Regions from separate parts of the Frankia alni ACN14a genome, predicted to be linked through region 2. Evidence: predicted binding sites of a transcription regulator. Region 2 holds the regulator's gene; the other holds the start of a gene.

Region 1 (8,257 bases), 2.1 Mb from region 2:
CGGTCCCGTTCGTGGCCGACAGCGGGGCGGTGATGCGCGAGGTCGCCCGGGTGCTGCGGCCCGGCGGGCGCTGGGTGTTCTCGACGACTCATCCGTTCGTGTGGTGCCTGCCGGACGATCCGGACGAGAACGGGCTGCGGGTGTTCCACAGCTACTTCGACCGGCGCGCCTACACCGAGCACGATGAACAGGGCCAGGCGATTTACACGGAGACGCATCGCACGATCGGCGACCGGGTCCGGGAGATCGTCGCGGCCGGACTGATCCTGCACGACATCATCGAGCCGGAATGGCCGGCCGGCCAGGAGCGGACCTGGGGGCAGTGGGGGCCTGTGCGCGGCGGGTATGTGCCCTCGACCTCCATCTTTGTCACGAGCCGGCCGCCGGCCCGCTAGTTTCGCCCTCGGGGAGGTGTGAGGACGACGACTCCGGGCAAACCCCCCTCAGACGTCACCGGACAAGCCGGAATTAGCACGAACACCGGTCCGGAAACCGACGAAGGGGAGGCACCATCATGAAGATTCTGCGCCGCATGCGACACGAGGTTCGGCACGACGTCAACCAGGCGGACCGTTCCGCCGCCCGCGGGCTGCGCCGCCTGCGCCGCCGTCGCAGCCGGACCGCCTCCACCACCACGACCACCGGCACCCGCTACTGATCAGCCCCGCTACTGCTCGGCCCCGCGACTGCTCGGCCCCACTACTGCCGAGCAGTCGCAATCGCTCGGCACCCCTTGCTGACCGGCACCCGCTGCGGGTCGCACCCCCTACTGATCGATAGCCGCCGCCGATCTCGGCGGCGGCGACGAACCCGGGCGACCCCGGGGTTCTGGACGGGCGCCCGTCCAGAACCCCGGGGTCGTCTGCTGTCCGAGGGTCTCCCACGGCGAGCCGCCGCGGCCGGCGAACACGAACGGCGGTCGGCCCGGATGCGGCGAGCGAGGAACATCCTGCTCAACGCGACGCCGTTCTGTCCCACGGTGCACACAACGCCCTAGGGCGCGGCGAGGTACCCCGATCGCCCCCGTTATGGTGAGCCCCGCATTCGCCGTTGGGGGCAGACCGTGTATCACGCTCACTCCGCACCCGGAGATGCCACGTTCAGGCGCGGCATTCCGGGGGTTCGCGCGTGCACGGGGGCGGCGCTCGCGCTGGCCCTGGTCGGCCTCACGGCCGGTTGCTCGGCCAGCAGCGACACCGCCTCGTTCACCCCGGCGCCGCACGCGACGCGGGTCGCGCCCGCCGTCGAGGCCGACCCGCTGCCACCGCTGAGCAAGTTCATCACCCAGCCGGACGGCAGCCAGGTGACGACGGTCAGCGCCGACTACCTGTTCGACTCGAACAGCAGCGAACTGCGGGGGGAGGCGATGACGGCGTTGCAGCAGGTCCTGCCCGCGATCCGGGAGCATCCCGGCCCCATCTCGGTGATCGGCTACAGCGATGGGCTGGGGCGAACCGAGGACAACCAGAAGCTGTCGCTGGAACGGGCAAAGTCCGTCGAGGCGTGGCTGGCGACGCAGAACATCCCCAGCTCCGTGCTGGATGTCGAGGGCAGGGGCGAACAAGGCGCGCAGGACGGCGTCGCCGACGCGAGCCGACGCCGAGTGGAGATCGTGCTTCGATGACGTGCGACGTTTCCGCCGGTCCGCCGGTGCCCCTGCCTCCGGGCGCGGCCGGAACGGGTGAGCCCGCAGCCCGACGCCGGACCCAGGACCGACGCCGGACCCAGGACCGACGCCGGACCCAGGACCGAGGCCGGACCCAGGACCGAGGCCAGGACCATCCGGGCCAGGGCCAGGACCGACGTCCTGGCCAGGACCCTGGCCAGGACCGACGTCCGGGCCAGGGCGGCCAGAGCCAGGACCGACGCCGGGGCCGGGGCCGCCGCCTGCACAGCCGACTGGCCGGGCTGGTGGCTGCGGCCATGCTGGCGACGCCGATGCTCGCTGCCTGTGACGCCGGCGGCCTGCTCGGCACGTCCAAGGCGGACGGTCCGCTCGACTGCTCCAAGTACCAGGAGTCCACGCCCTCGGCCGGCGCGCCGCTGCTGCTGGTGCTGCTCGACGTGACCGACAACTCGGCCGCCACCGCGCAGCGCGTCGCGACCCGGGTCCAGCCCTATCTCGACACAGCGCTGAAGGACGGCGCCTACATCCGGCTCGTCGCCAGCGGCGGCACGGCCATGACGTACTCGGACTGCTTCCACGGTGACCGGATGTTCCAGATCAAACGGAACAACAACCGGCGCGAGGAGAAGGACCGGGTCGCCGCCGCCAAGGCCCTCGGCACGGAGATCGACCACGTCGTCCAGACCGAGCGGGTCAGCGCGAAGGGCAGTGCCACGGGCCTGCTCGCCGGCATCAACGACGAGCTCAACACCGTCCGGTCCACACCGGACGTGAAGGTCACCGACGTGACCGTTCTCGTCTGGAGCGACCTGCTCGGCACCGGTCAGGACTCCGACTGCCTCAACGTCGACGGCAAGAAGGCGTCCGCGTCCATCGCCGAGGCGCTGGTCAAGCGGTGCTTCGAGACCCAGCAGATCACCACGGTGGGCAACGACAAGGTTCGGTTCCTCGGGGTCAACGAGGGCGCGGCGGATCGGCCGCAGCAGGATCTCGCCCGGTACCTCAAGGGCGAACTGTGTCGACGGATCAGCAGTGACTGCAGCTAGCTCGACCATCCGCACCATCTCGACCGACACAACCCCTACGACGACGTCACCCATTTCATCCACCCCGACAGACCCGACAGACCAGATTCATCCGATTCATCCGGCCGCTTCGACCGTCCCGGCCGCCCGTCCGCCCGCGCCCGTCGCGGCAGCCCCCGAGCTCCCGGAGCATCCCGTCCGCAACCGCCGCGGCACGCACCACGCCGATCCATCCGAACCGCTACTGGCCACGACGGCGCCGGTGGAACTCAAGCCGAGGAGACGACCGATGGGCGTCCTGCACGAGCCCGAGGACCAGCACTTCAGCCCGGCACTGATGCGCTCGACGGTCGTGATCACCGGCTGCCTGGTGATGCTCGCGGTACTGGAGATCTGGGTCTGGTTGACCCTGTCGTCCCCGTTCGCGAAGGTCTCGGTCACCGGATCGATGATCGTGACCGCGCTCAGCTTCTTCATCACCGGCAACACCTTCCGGCTGCGCGACATCCGGCGCCGGGTGGGCAACCGTGCTCGGGCCGGCCGCATCGCTCCGATCGACGCGTTGTCCACCCTGCCGCCGCGGGAGACGATCGCCCGCCGCTTCATGCTCGGCGCCGTCGGCGCCGTGGTCGGCGTCGGCACCCTCGTGCTGACCATGGTCTTTTCCGGCGACGAACAGCAGGGGGCGCGCGAGGCCATGGTCGCCTCGGTGCTCGGCATCGTCTGCGCCATGCTCTGCTTCGTCGGCGGCACCTTTGCCCGCCCCATCGACTGAACCGCTCATCCCCATCGGCTGACCGCCGTCCCCGTCCACTGACCGCCCATCGGGACCGACATCGGAAAAGTAGGAGCCTGAAACGGTGCTGCGCAGGGGAAACCAGCCAGGGCGTCTGGCCAAGCAGCTCATCCGCCGGGTGGGAGACGCCGACATCGCGCTGGCGGGTGCGGAGACCCGCCCCAAGGTCCTCAAGAGCCTGGAGGACGCGGAGGTCCAGGAGGTCCGGGCGGCCGTCCGGGCCGACGGGCGGACCCTGGAGGAGTTGATCGCCGAGCTCCGCATGGAGATCGACTCCCGGGCCGAGCGCCGCGAGCGGCGGACCGAACTGATCAAGAACAAGGTCGAGCAGGGCCGGTTGTGGCGCAGCGTCGGGGTGCAGGAGCGCATCCCGCAGATGGCGCTGGCGGGACCGGCCCGCACGGTCGTCCTGACGTTGCTCGCGGCGCTGGACTTCTACGTGTTCGCGCAGTCCTATGCGGTGCTCGCCGACGTCGGCGGCTACGGCCCGGAGTGGTGGCTCGGCGGCCTGCTCGGCGTCGCCGTCTTCATCGCCGGGGTGGCGCTCGCCCACGGGATCAAGGCGTCCATCCTCGCCCGCGCCCAGAAGCAGATGCTCGCCGATGCCGACGCCGGCCGCTTCAAGATCGACCTGGACATCCGCGAACAGCTCGTCGAGTCGAAATCGTCCCCGCTGGCGCTGAGCCTGACCACGGCGATCTTCCTGCTGCTGTCGATCGCCGGGGTGCTCGTGCGCACGCAGGGCACGGCCGGCGAGAGCACCGGCGGCGCGGTGATCCTGTTCCAGGCGCTGATCCCGCTGGTCGCCGTGGCGGTCGAGCTGTACCTGCACGATCCGACGGAGCGCGACGAGCCTATGCCGAACATCGTCGACCGACGGCTGGAGCGGCGCCTGGCCAAGGCCGAGCGCCGGCTGCGCATCGTCGCCGCCCAGGTCGAGGCGAAGGTGTCGCAGATCGAGAAGCTATACCGGGTCGAGGAGGCCATCCTCGACGTCGAGCAGAAGGACATGGGCCTGCGCCACACCACCGACCTGGTGCTCGGCGGCGGCCACATCCCGACCATGCCGACGAACGGGCGAGTCGCCGAGGTGGACCGCGACCAGCTCGAGAAGACCATCAAGATGGCCCGTCGATCCTAGCCAGCCGCATCTCCAGATCATGGTGACCGGGGCGGCCTTCACAGCCCTCGCCCGCCCGCGTGGGGCCGACGGATGCCGCCGCACCGGGGAGGCAGGGCCCGGCTGGGACGACCAGCCCACGGTGGTCTGCCGGTCGGCACGGCTCCCGGCGCTGCCGGCCGGCTGCGCGTCTCCCCACGACCTGCGAGGGGAAGCCAGCAGGCGGTCGGCGGAGGCTGGGCCGACCACCCCTTGTCAGGTGGCGCTGGTGAGGAGGTCGGGTAGGTGGGTGTAGGGGTTGCGGCGGGGGCGTTGGTGGGGGTCGATGCGCCAGGGTGGGGTGTAGGCGGGGTGGCCGTCGTCGGTGAAGATGATGGTCCAGCCGTCGTGGTGGACTTGGCGGTGGTGGTGGCCGCAGAGCAGGACGAGGTTGTGGAGGGCAGTGGTTCCGCCGTGTGTCCAGTGGATGACGTGGTGTGCTTCGCACCAGGACGGGGGTCGGTCGCAGCCGGGGAAGCTGCATCCGCGGTCGCGGGCGGCGAGGGCGCGGCGTAGCTGTGGGGGCACGACGCGGGTTGATCGTCCGATGTCGAGGGGGACGCCGGCGGGGTTGAGGATGATGCGGGTGATGTCGGCGTCGCAGGACAGTCGGGTCAGGACGCTGTGGGGTAGGGGGAGTCCCCAGTCGGTGGTGGCGGGGGTGGTGCCGGTGGCGAGCAGGGTGTTCCAGTCGATGGTGATGGTGAGGTGCGGGCGCACCCCGCCGCTCTGCGGGAGGGTGGCGGCGCCGAGGGCGCGGGTGGTGAGGTCGAGCAGGGCGTCGGCGCGGCGGCGGGTGGGGCTGCGCCGGTCGGGGGTGCCGTCCGCCGCGGGGTGGGGGGCGGCGAGGCTGTCGAGGGCGGTGCGTAGGAGGGCGGCGCCTTCGGCGTCGAGTTCGCCGTGGATGAGGGTGGCGCCGGTGGGGGTGTCGGTGAGGGTGAGGCGGCGGATGTCGGCCGGGTCCGGGGTGGGGGTGTCGCGGCCGTCGTTCCCGTGACCGCCGAGGCCGCCGTTGCCACCGGTGCCGGTGCCATCGTTGCCGGTCTTGCCGGTCTTGCCGGTGCGGGTGCTGGGGTTGGTGTGTTCGCCGGTGTGGCTGTCGGTGTGGGGGTCGTCGCCGCCGGGGGAGGTGTCGGTGGTGGTGAGTGTTTCGCGGAGGCGGGCGGCGAGTTTGACGAGGTGGTGGGGGTCGAACTGGTCGGCGAAGCGTAGGAGGGCCTGTTCGGCGGCGGTCTGCTGGTCGGGGGTGGTGGCGGTGGGCAGGGTGCGTAGCGCGTCGCTGATGACCATCGCCTGTTCGACGGTGATCGTTCCGTCGGCCAACGCGGTGCCGGTGGCGGTGTGGACGGTGGTGGTGTCGTGGGCGAGGGTGACCTGGCGGCGGGCGTCGCGGGTGGTCAGGCGTAGCCGGTCGCGCAGCCAGCCGGTGAGGTCGGTGGCGCCGTGGCGCACGGCGAATCCGCGGTCCTGGGCCTCGACGAACAGCAGCCCTCGGACGGCGGCGACGCGGCTGGTCAGCCGGCAGACCCCCTCGAGCAGCCCGTCCAGCTCCGTGTCGGACAGCTGCCAGGCCTGGGCGGTGAGGAGCCCGTCGAGCTGGCGGGAGATTGTGGCGAGGCGGGTCGGCGGGTCAGGGCCGTCCCCGAAGTCGTTGAGATCCATGGGGTAACGGTAGAACAACATCCACCCAATGTCGAACACCTGTTCGTACGCTGTGGGCGGAGACGACACGGGAACCAACTCGCACCGCCCCCGAGGAAAAGCCACCTACAGCACGGGATTGGCCGGGTCCGTTGGCGACGGCGGGTCGCCCGCCGCTGGCTGGGCCGCGCCGACACCACCGCCGCTGACAACACCAACGCCACCACCACCGCCGCCACCATCGCCACCACCACCACGGACGACACCATCGCCGACAACGCCGTCGCCGCCATTGCCACCGCCACCGCCACCGCCACCGCCGACACCATCGCCGACAATGCCGCCGCCTCGGACGGCAACGCCACCGCCACCATCGCTGAGGCTTACGGCGCGCTGAGCGCCGATCCAGGCGTTCACCACTGCCCAGTGCATCGTCAGCCACTGCCGCCTGGCCCGCTCGGGGCCCGGGATCTCCGCCGCCGGCACCCACCACCAGCGCAGCAGCAGCGGCGACGCGAACGGCAGGGCCTGCCAGACCTCGCCGGGCGCGCTGAGCTCGTCCAGGCCGGCGTGCGCCACGATCATCGTGGCGGCGATGCGGCCGGTGGCGAGTGCGGCGAGCACCCCGGCCGGTCGCGGCGGCAGCACGGCGTCAAGATCCTCCGCGATCGCCGCCCGGTCCCACTGGCCGCGGGCACGCAGCCGGGCGATCAGCCGCCGGCGGCGTGACGGGGTGAAGTTCGCCCCCTCCGGGAAGATCACCAGCGCCTCACCGGCGGTCAGGCTGTTGGCGAGGTCGCCGATCCGAGCGGCAGCATGGTCGTCCGAGCCGTCGTTGCGCAGGAAGCAGGCGCCGAGCCGGCCGAGCAGGATGTCGATCGCCGGATCGAGCTGGAGCCGATTGATCAGCACCACCCGTGGGGTCCGGTGGTAACGGTTGAGCAGCAGGTGGATGAGCACGAAGGAGTCCCCCGGCCCGGCGTGCCGGCTGAGCACGAGGACGGGCCCCGAACCGGCGTCGACCGTCCCCACGGGCGGCTCGGTGACCTCCAGGCGCAGCCCGACGAGCCGCCGGGCGGCCGCGACCAGCACGGCGAGCGTGCGGCGCAGCAGCCACAGGTGGGCGGCCTCCCAACGCCCGTCGAGGGCCGGCCGGGCCAGCCACAGCCCGAACATGGCGACGATCAGCACCATCTCGGCGGTCAGGTAGATCGCGACGAGCAGGGCCGCGCGCGGCACCCGCAGCCGGCGGTCCACCGGAGCGGCCAGCAGGCCGAGCGCGGCGACGGCGACGGCGAGCAGGGCCAGCGCCGCCGCCAGCGGCACGAACAGCGGGTCGACCAGGAACCGGCGGATCGCCCACGGTGGAACGCCCACGGCGTCAGCCCTCCAGGTCAGAGCACATCCAGCGACCGGGTACGGTCGCCGGCGGTGAGGTCGAGGTAGGCCGCGGTGGCCTGCCGGGCCTGCTGGATGCGCCGGTTCAGGCCCGAGGTGGAGCGGTAGCGCAGCGGCACCAGCGGGGCGCCGCGCTCCCCGACCGGCAGCACGTGGACGGCGACCCCGCTGGGAAGCCGGGCCATCGCCTCGGTGAAGCCGCGCCGGCGGGCGATCTCGAAGGCGACCAGACCGGCCTCCCAGGGCCAGCGCGGCGGCCGTAGCGGCCGTTCGATCCGGCCGACGTGCAGGACGTAGACCGTGTGTGCCCCAAGCTCCACCGCCCGTCCGACGGGGTTGCTGTCGACGATCCCGCCGTCGATGAAGTGCTCCTCCCCGATGCGCACCGGCGGCAGCAGCGCCGGAACCGCGCAGGAGGCCAGCACCGCCTCGACGAGCGGTCCGCGGTCGAACCAGTGCGCAGCGGCCCGTTCGATGCTCGCCGCGACACACTGGAACCGCACCGGCAGGTCCTCGATCGGCCCGGCCGGCAGGTGCGTGCGCAGCAGCGCGCGCAGCGGGGCGTTGGAGTGCAGGTGACCGTGCTGGACGACGGTGGCCAGCCGCCGGGC
Region 2 (8,257 bases):
CGAGATCCTGGCGGCCGCCGGACTGCCCGGCTCCTCCGGCCGCTGATCCGCTCCGGCGGACCTCGGGCGTGTCCGCCGACGGCGACGTCCGTTTTCGACAAGACCGCCTGGCCTGCGACGTCCTACGGTGCGGTCATGCCATCCACGTTCAGTCTCATCGGCCTGATCGTCGCCGACATGGGCCGCAGCCTGGCCTTCTACCGCCTGCTCGGGCTCGACCCGCCGGCCGGCGCCGACGCCGAACCGCACGTCGAGGTGTCCCTGCCCGGCGGGCTGCGCCTGGCCTTCGACACCGAGGAGACGATCCGTTCCTTCGACCCGGACTGGTCGCCGGCCACCGGCGGCGCCGGGCGGGTGACCCTGGCCTTCGCCTGTGACAGTCCCGCCGAGGTGGACGCGCTCCACGCCGACCTGCTCGCCGCCGGCCACCCCGGCCACCTGCCGCCCTGGGACGCCTTCTGGGGCCAGCGCTACGCGACCGTCCTCGATCCGGACGGCAACCACGTCGACCTGTTCGCCCCGCTACCCGCCGTCGCGACTGCCTGACCGCAAGAACCGGCAGGCTTGTCCCCCGCCGTCCTCCGGGGCCTCGGCGGGGGGTCCAGCAGGCTGGTCAGCGTGACGCCGGCCAGGGCACGCACCTCCCGGGCCAGATGGGCCTGATCGGCGTAGCCGGCGTCGGCGGCCACCACCGCCAGGCGCCGGCCGGCCCGCGCCGAGCGCAGCGCGTCCTGCAGCCGCAGGATGCGGGCGAGTGTCTTCGGGCCATACCCGAACATCTGCCGGCAGCGGCGCAGGAGCTGACGTTCGCTGAGCGCGGCTGCCCGCGCCACCTCGGCCACCGGCAATCCGGCCCGGATGCCGGCGACGATCGTCGGCATGAGCGGATCGCCCAGTGCCGGGTGGCGGGGACGGGCGGCAACGCACGTCTCGAGCACCCACGCCGGGTCGCCCGCGTCGGCGAGCCGCTCGGCGAGTCGCCGAGCCGGCCCCGCGCCCCACAGGTCGGCAAGCTCCGAGCGGCGGTCGCGCAGCTCCGCGGCGGGCACCCCGAGCCGGGCCGGACCGCACCCGGGATCGAAGCGCAGGCCGAGGTGGCGCACCCCCGGCGCCCAGCTCGCGAGCGTGGCGACCGTGTCCGGGCCGGCGACGATCAGTCGGCCGTCGGAGCTCCAGATGATGTCGATGCAGCCGTCGGGCAGGATCCGGTGGACCTGCGCCACCCGCCCGTCGGGGGCCGGGCCACCCGCTGGCAGGCGTCGCCGCAGCGGGTCGGCCCCCGCCTGATCGAGGCCGCCGGCAGGCCCGGACGGGCCGTGCGCGGACCAGATCGTGGCCGGCAGCCGGGTCGCCGGTCGTTCCCGGTACACGGCGTCGACGGTACGCGGCCGACGTCCCGTTCGGGGCGCCCCGAACGGGGCGTCTACCTCGTGCCGGGGGCTTGTCGACCCGCGGTCACGACAGTGGTGCACGGGAGCGCTTTGCGTCAGGTCGGCGAGGCCAGGGCGCCCGCAGCGCGGTGAGGTGGCCGCCGAGGGTCCGTTGCGCTGTCTGGGCGCCCATGCCCCGTTCCGGGTGCCTGTGCCGGCCGATGTGAAGGCCACGGCATGCCAACCCGGAAACCGTTCGCGATCGTCATGGCGGCGTGGGACCCTGGTCGGAGACGGGATGAATCCGCAAGGCAGCGACCGACGCCCGCGCCGGCCCCTGTCGCGGACCTCATCAGGTCGCCGGAACCCGCGCGTGACCTGGCCGGACGAAGCGGCGCGGAATCTCGCGGCAGCGAGCCGCGTTGAGAACGGATGGTATGACTCTTCCTGCCGACGCCCTGACGGCGTCCACTTTCGACAGATCCCTCATCGACCTCGCCGATGCGGATTCGGCGTACCTCTCGGGTTTCTATGACGATTCGGGAGACGGCTTCGACCTGGAGGAGCGCGCGGCACTGCGCCGTGTGCCCGGGCTGGCCACCGAGCTCGACGACGTCACCGAGGTCGAGTACCGCCAGCTTCGGCTGGAGCAGGTCGTCCTCATCGGAGTGTGGACGTCGGGTTCGCTGCGGTCGGCCGAGGCCTCCATGGCGGAGCTCGCCGCCCTCGCGACCACGGCGGGTTCGGTCGTGCTCGACGCGCTCGTGCAGCGTCGCGACCGGCCGGACGCGTCGACCTATGTCGGGTCCGGCAAGGCCCGCGAACTCGCCGAGGTCGTCGCCGCGACCGGCGCGGACACGGTGATCTGCGACGGCGAGCTCACCCCGGGCCAGCTGCGCCAGCTCGAGGAGGTCGTCAAGGTCAAGGTCATCGACCGGACGGCGCTCATCCTCGACATCTTCGCCCAGCACGCGACGTCCCGGGAGGGCAAGGCTCAGGTCGAGCTCGCCCAGCTCCAGTACATGCTGCCCCGCCTGCGTGGCTGGGGTGAGTCGATGTCCCGCGCTGCGGCCAGCGGCGGCGGACGTGCCCCCATCGGGACCCGTGGACCCGGCGAGACGAAGATCGAGACGGACCGCCGGCGACTGCGCGCCCGGATGGCACGCCTGCGCCGGGAGCTCGCCGGGATGGCGACCGTGCGGGAGACGAAGCGGTCGGCTCGCCGGCGCGGCGAGGTGCCCGCGGTGGCGATCGCCGGCTACACCAACGCCGGCAAGTCATCGCTGCTCAACCGTCTCACCGGCGCCGGCGTCCTCGTCGAGGACGCGCTGTTCGCCACGCTGGACCCGACCGTGCGGCGCGCGACCCTGCCGGACGGCCGGGCGTTCACCCTCACCGACACGGTCGGCTTCGTCCGGCACCTGCCGCACCAGATCGTCGAGGCGTTCCGCTCGACCCTGGAGGAGGTCGCCGACGCGGACCTCATCCTGCACGTCGTCGACGGCTCCGCTCCCGACCCGGCCGCCCAGATCTCCGCGGTGCGCGAGGTGCTCAACGACATCGACGCGGGCAACGTTGCCGAGTTGATTGTCGTGAACAAGGTTGACGCCACCGAGCCGACCGTCCTCGCCGGCCTGCGCCAGCTCGCGCCCGACGCTGTCTTCGTCTCGGCGCGCACGGGGGAGGGGTTGACCGCGCTCGTCGACGCCCTGTGCGCCCGGGTTCCCCACCCCGACGTGGAGATGAAGGTCCTCGTCCCCTACACGCGGGGCGATCTCGTCTCACGGGTGCACGCCCACGGCGAGGTGCTCGAGTTGGAGCACACCGCGGACGGCACCCGCCTGCTCGCGAGGGTGTCCCCGTCGCTCGCCGCGGAACTGCACGCCTTCCAGCCCTGATCCCAGCCCTGACCTGCCCTCAGCCCTGACCCATTCCCCCAGCCCTGGCCCGTCAGCCCTGTTCCCTCGGGACCGAGGCTGTCGGGACCGGGGCTGTCGGGACCGGGGCTGTCGGGACCGGCATTGACCCGCCGCCGACGGGCACGGCACGGCCGGTGGCACCTGTCCCGCGGTTCGTGGCAGCCGAACCGGCCGGCCGCCTCGCGCGGCCGGCCGTCCACGGTCAGATCCGGCGCAGCACGGCGACGATCCGCCCGAGGATCGTCGCCTCCTCGCCGGGGATGTCGCTGAACGTCGGATTCTCCGGGTGCAGCCAGATCTTCCCGTCGCGGACCCGTAGGCGCTTGACCGTCGCCTCGCCGTCGATCATCGCGGCGACGATCTCACCGTTGTCCGCGACCGGCTGCTGGCGCACCACCACCCAGTCGCCGTCACAGATCGCTGCATTGATCATCGACTCGCCGACGACCCGGAGCAGGAACAGAGTGCCCTCGCCGACGATCTCCTTCGGCAGGGGAAAGACGTCCTCGATCGCCTGCTCGGCCAGGATCGGCCCGCCGGCGGCGATCCGCCCGAGGACCGGCACGTAGGCCGCGGACCCCTCGCCGCCCACCCCGGCCGGCGCCGCCGCGGCGCCCGGGAACGTCGACACGACAGCCGCCGCGCCGGAATCGGCCTTGCGCCGTGGCCGGTCGGGGCTGAGCACCTCCATGGCCCGCGGACGGTTCGGGTCCCGGCGCAGGTAGCCCTTCTCCTCCAGCACCTTGAGCTGATGCGCCACGCTGCTCGTGCTGGTCAGCCCCACCGCCTCCCCGATCTCCCGCACGCTGGGCGGGTACCCGCGCCGTTCCACCTCGGCCCGGATGACCTCGAGCACCTTGCGCTGCCGGGGGGTCAGGCCGGCTGCGTCCGCGGGGTTTTCGGGAAAGGCCCGCACGTTGCCGCGGGCCCCGCCCCGGCGTGTACCCCTGCCTTGGCTGGTCATCGCCTACCGCTCTCCTCGTCGCCTACTCCGTCGCCGGTTGGTCGCCGCGCGGCCGCGCGCCGGACGTGCGCGCGGCTGACGGCCTCGCCCGGCGAGACCGGCACCCCCCACGGCACCCGGCTGTCCGCGACCGGGGGAAACCGCCCGGTGCAAACCTGATCGTCTCGACGGTAACCGCCCGGTCGCGGAATCTCAAACGTCTGTTCGAGCGTGTCCCTTTTCCTGGCGGGTCTCCGGTGCGACAATCGATCAGGAGTTCGATCGAACGGGAGTTCGTGGCGTCCGCGACCTGGTTCGGGGTGCCTGGGGAGGAAGCCGTGCACAGCGCGCACACCACGCAGGTGGTCGATCTGGCGGCTGCCCGGGAACGGGCGGCGCGCCGGGCCGGGAGATGGCCGGCGGGCGGTCCGGCGCGGGTGCGAGTGGCCCGGCCGGCCGCCGGGGTCGGTGCCGGGAGGCCGGTTCCGGGGGCGTGCCTGTCTCGTTCACCGGTTTCTCGCTCGCCGGTCTCTCGGTCGGCGGTGCGCCGTGGCGCCGGCGAGCCGCTGCCGCCGCTGCGGCTGACCCGCCGCGGCCGGGTTGTCGTGGTCGCCGTCGTCGCGCTGGCCCTCGCCGCGGTGCTGGTGGGCGTCCTGCCGCGCGCCTCGATCGCGTGGTCCGGCGAGCCGCCGCGGGGTCACCTGGTGCTCGCCGGAGAGACGCTGTGGGAGATCGCCGTTGCGCTCGACCCCGACGCCGACACCCGTGTCGTCGTGGATCGGCTGATGCGGATCAACCATCTCCCCTCGGTCGAGCTCACCCCCGGCCAGTTCCTGGTGCTGGGCTGACCCGCCGGTCGGGCGGTCCACTCCGCCACCGTCTGATCCCGGCCGGCGCTCGGCGGCTCGTCGCCGTGACGGGCCGGTCTCCGGCGGCAGCGGGCGGGTGAGGCGCCCTCGCGCAGGGTTGTCGCGCCCCCGCGGGCTGATGTCCCGGTGTGACACGCGGGGGGGCCGGTGTCCCCATCACTGGGGTTGTGCGCTAGGTTGGACACAACATCTGGTGCTTACGAGGGCGTAAGTCATCCACAGGTTGATGCACAGGCTTTCCACAGAGGTGCGGGCGGCCGTCCACAGGACGGCTTGGCCGGTGCTCGGGCGTGGGCCGGCTCCCGGCTCGTCGTCCCGCCGCGCCGGGTGGTCCGCGCCGGACCGGACGAAGGAGGCGTATCGCGTGCGATGCCCGTTCTGCCGGCATCCGGACAGCCGTGTCGTCGACAGCCGGGAGGCCGAAGAGGGCTCGGCGATTCGGCGGCGGCGATCCTGCCTGTCGTGTGGTCGCCGGTTCACCACCATGGAGGAGGCGTCGCTGCGGGTGCTCAAGCGCAGCGGCGTGGCGGAGCCCTTCAGCCGCGCCAAGGTGATCACCGGCGTGCGCAAGGCGTGCCAGGGCCGGCCGGTGCGCGACGATGATCTTGCTCTGCTGGCCCAGCGCGTGGAGGATGCCGTGCGCTCCTCGGGCTCGGCGGAGGTCCCCGCGGAGGCGATCGGCCGGGCGATCCTCGGCCCGCTCCGCGAGCTCGACGAGGTGGCCTACCTCCGTTTCGCCTCGGTGTACCTGGCCTTCGAGTCGCTCGGCGACTTCGAGAACGCGATCGCGGCGCTGCGGGCCGAGACGTCCGGTACCCGCCGCGGCGCCGAGCCGGACGACCTCGACGATCTCGACGAGCTGGGGGGCCCGGCCGGCCGCCACACCGGTGGGGCGTTCACCGACCCGGCGGACCCGATGCAGCGGGCCGGCCCCGACAGCCCCCCGTCCGGTGGCCGGCGGGTCGACTCGGACACCTCACGCCCCGGCCGCCCAGGCCGGGACATGCTCGCCGCCGTTCGCGAGCACCCGGAGACCCCGGGCCGCCGCAGCGGCGGGAACCCGTTGAACATCGTCGAGGGCGGCCTCGGCCGGGCCGAGCCGAGTACGGGGGAGTACGAGGTCGGCCGGGCGCGCGGCGCCTCGGCCACCCGCACCTGACGGGCCGCCGCCGGGCCGCGCAGGCCCCGCCCGCCCGTCCCACCAGCAGCATCGCCGCCCCGCCGGCCCGTTCCCGCGCGCACGGGACGACCTGACCCGGCCGGCGTGGGCGTCCGAACCCGTGTGACCCGATTCCGCGTTACTCGATGCCCGCGCGGCCCGGTCGCGGCGACCCGGTTTCGCGTGTCCCGGCCGTCCCCCACCTGGCCGTGTCCGTGGCCGGACGGGCGCCGGGATGGGAGTCGGGCCGCCGGGGTCGGTGTGTTCGCCATGCGTGCCGCTCCCGCCGGACCGGTTGACCCCGGGGTTCGGCTCGGCCGGCACGCCGATTCGCCCGCGGTCCGCCGTCCACGCATGCAGTGGACCGGGCCCGGGCGGGGATGCCACCACCAGTGCGCCAGCGCGCGCCGATGAGAAGACAGGACGAGGAGCGTCATGACCGAAAGTCGCGGCACGAAGGCGGGCAGGTCTGCGGCCAGGGCGAGCGGATTGAAGATCCGGCGCTCGCGCACCACCGCCGGCGTCCACCCGTACGACGAGGTCACCTGGGAGACCCGGGACGTCGTCATGACCAACTGGCGGGACGGCTCGGTCAACTTCGAACAGCGCGGGGTGGAGTTCCCCGAATCCTGGTCGGTCAACGCGTCGAACATCGTGACGAGCAAGTACTTCCGCGGGGCGCTGGGCACGCCGGGCCGGGAGTCCTCCCTGCGCCAGCTCATCGACCGGGTCGTGCGCGCCTACGGCACCGCCGGCCGCGAGCACGGCTACTTCGCCACCGACGCCGACGCCGAGATCTTCGAGCACGAGCTGACCTGGATGCTGCTTCACCAGGTGTTCAGCTTCAACTCCCCGGTCTGGTTCAACGTCGGAACCCCAGCCCCCCAGCAGGTCTCCGCGTGTTTCATCCTTTCAGTTGATGACACTATGGAGTCGATTCTCAACTGGTATCGCGAGGAAGGGCTGATCTTCAAGGGCGGCTCGGGGGCCGGGCTCAACCTGTCCCGCATCCGCTCCTCGAAGGAGCTGCTGTCCTCCGGCGGCACGGCCTCCGGCCCGGTGAGCTTCATGCGCGGCGCGGACGCGTCGGCGGGCACGATCAAGTCGGGTGGGGCGACCCGGCGGGCGGCGAAGATGGTCGTGCTCGACGTCGACCACCCGGACATCGTCGAGTTCGTCGAGACGAAGGCCCGGGAGGAGGACAAGATCCGGGCACTGCGGGACGCCGGGTTCGACATGGACCTCGGCGGGCGGGACATCGCCTCCGTGCAGTACCAGAACGCCAACAACTCGGTCCGGGTCACCGACGAGTTCATGCGCGCGGTCGTCGATGGGAGCAGCTTCGACCTGCGGGCCCGCCTCGACGGTCGGACCATCGAGACGATCGACGCCAAGGGGCTGTTCCGCACCATCGCCGAGGCGGCGTGGGCCTGCGCGGATCCCGGCATCCAGTACGACGGCACGATCAACGACTGGCACACCTGCCCCGAGAGCGGCCGGATCAGCGCCTCCAACCCCTGCAGCGAGTACGTGCACCTGGACAACTCGAGCTGCAACCTCGCGTCGCTGAACCTGCTGACGTTCCTGCGCCCGGACCGGACCTTCGACGCCGAGGGGTTCGTCGCCGCGGTCGAGCTGATCATCACTGCGATGGACATCTCGATCTGCTTCGCGGACTTCCCGACCCCGGAGATCACCGCAGTCACCCGCGCCTACCGCCAGCTCGGCATCGGGTACGCCAACCTCGGGGCGCTGCTCATGGCCAGCGCCCGCGCCTACGACTCCGACGGCGGCCGCGCGCTCGCCGCGTCGATCACCTCGCTGATGACCGCCACCGCCTACCGGCGCTCGGCGGAGCTCGCCGGCATCGTCGGCGCCTACGACGGCTTCGCCCGCAACGCCGACGCGCACCGCCGGGTGGTGCGCAAGCACTCCGCCGCGAACGACGCCGTACGGTCCGTGCACACCGAGGACACCCGGGTCCTCGCCGCGGCGTC

What was found. Region 2 encodes LexA, which represses DNA repair genes until DNA is damaged. Its sites were predicted from a motif close to CGAACNNNNGTTCG; they were not measured.
Region 1: a site for LexA is predicted at 6,302-6,315, ahead of FRAAL_RS03210 (HNH endonuclease signature motif containing protein). Genes of this name have one in related genera too.

The regions. Positions count from the first base shown of each region.
Region 1 covers NC_008278.1:802,824-811,080, reverse strand. The annotation lists gene FRAAL_RS03235 (class I SAM-dependent methyltransferase) at 1-395, shown strand, start outside; gene FRAAL_RS35495 (hypothetical protein) at 533-658, shown strand; gene FRAAL_RS03230 (OmpA family protein) at 1,064-1,624, shown strand; gene FRAAL_RS03225 (hypothetical protein) at 1,924-2,673, shown strand; gene FRAAL_RS35980 (hypothetical protein) at 2,942-3,427, shown strand; gene FRAAL_RS03215 (hypothetical protein) at 3,513-4,589, shown strand; gene FRAAL_RS03210 (HNH endonuclease signature motif containing protein) at 4,824-6,269, opposite strand; gene FRAAL_RS03205 (1-acyl-sn-glycerol-3-phosphate acyltransferase) at 6,375-7,625, opposite strand; gene FRAAL_RS03200 (patatin-like phospholipase family protein) at 7,643-8,257, opposite strand, start outside.
Region 2 covers NC_008278.1:6,171,248-6,179,504, reverse strand. The annotation lists gene dapF (diaminopimelate epimerase) at 1-46, shown strand, start outside; gene FRAAL_RS24845 (VOC family protein) at 136-546, shown strand; gene FRAAL_RS24840 (helix-turn-helix transcriptional regulator) at 471-1,370, opposite strand; gene hflX (GTPase HflX) at 1,808-3,268, shown strand; gene lexA (transcriptional repressor LexA) at 3,492-4,253, opposite strand; gene FRAAL_RS24825 (LysM peptidoglycan-binding domain-containing protein) at 4,775-5,080, shown strand; gene nrdR (transcriptional regulator NrdR) at 5,466-6,260, shown strand; gene FRAAL_RS24815 (vitamin B12-dependent ribonucleotide reductase) at 6,696-8,257, shown strand, end outside.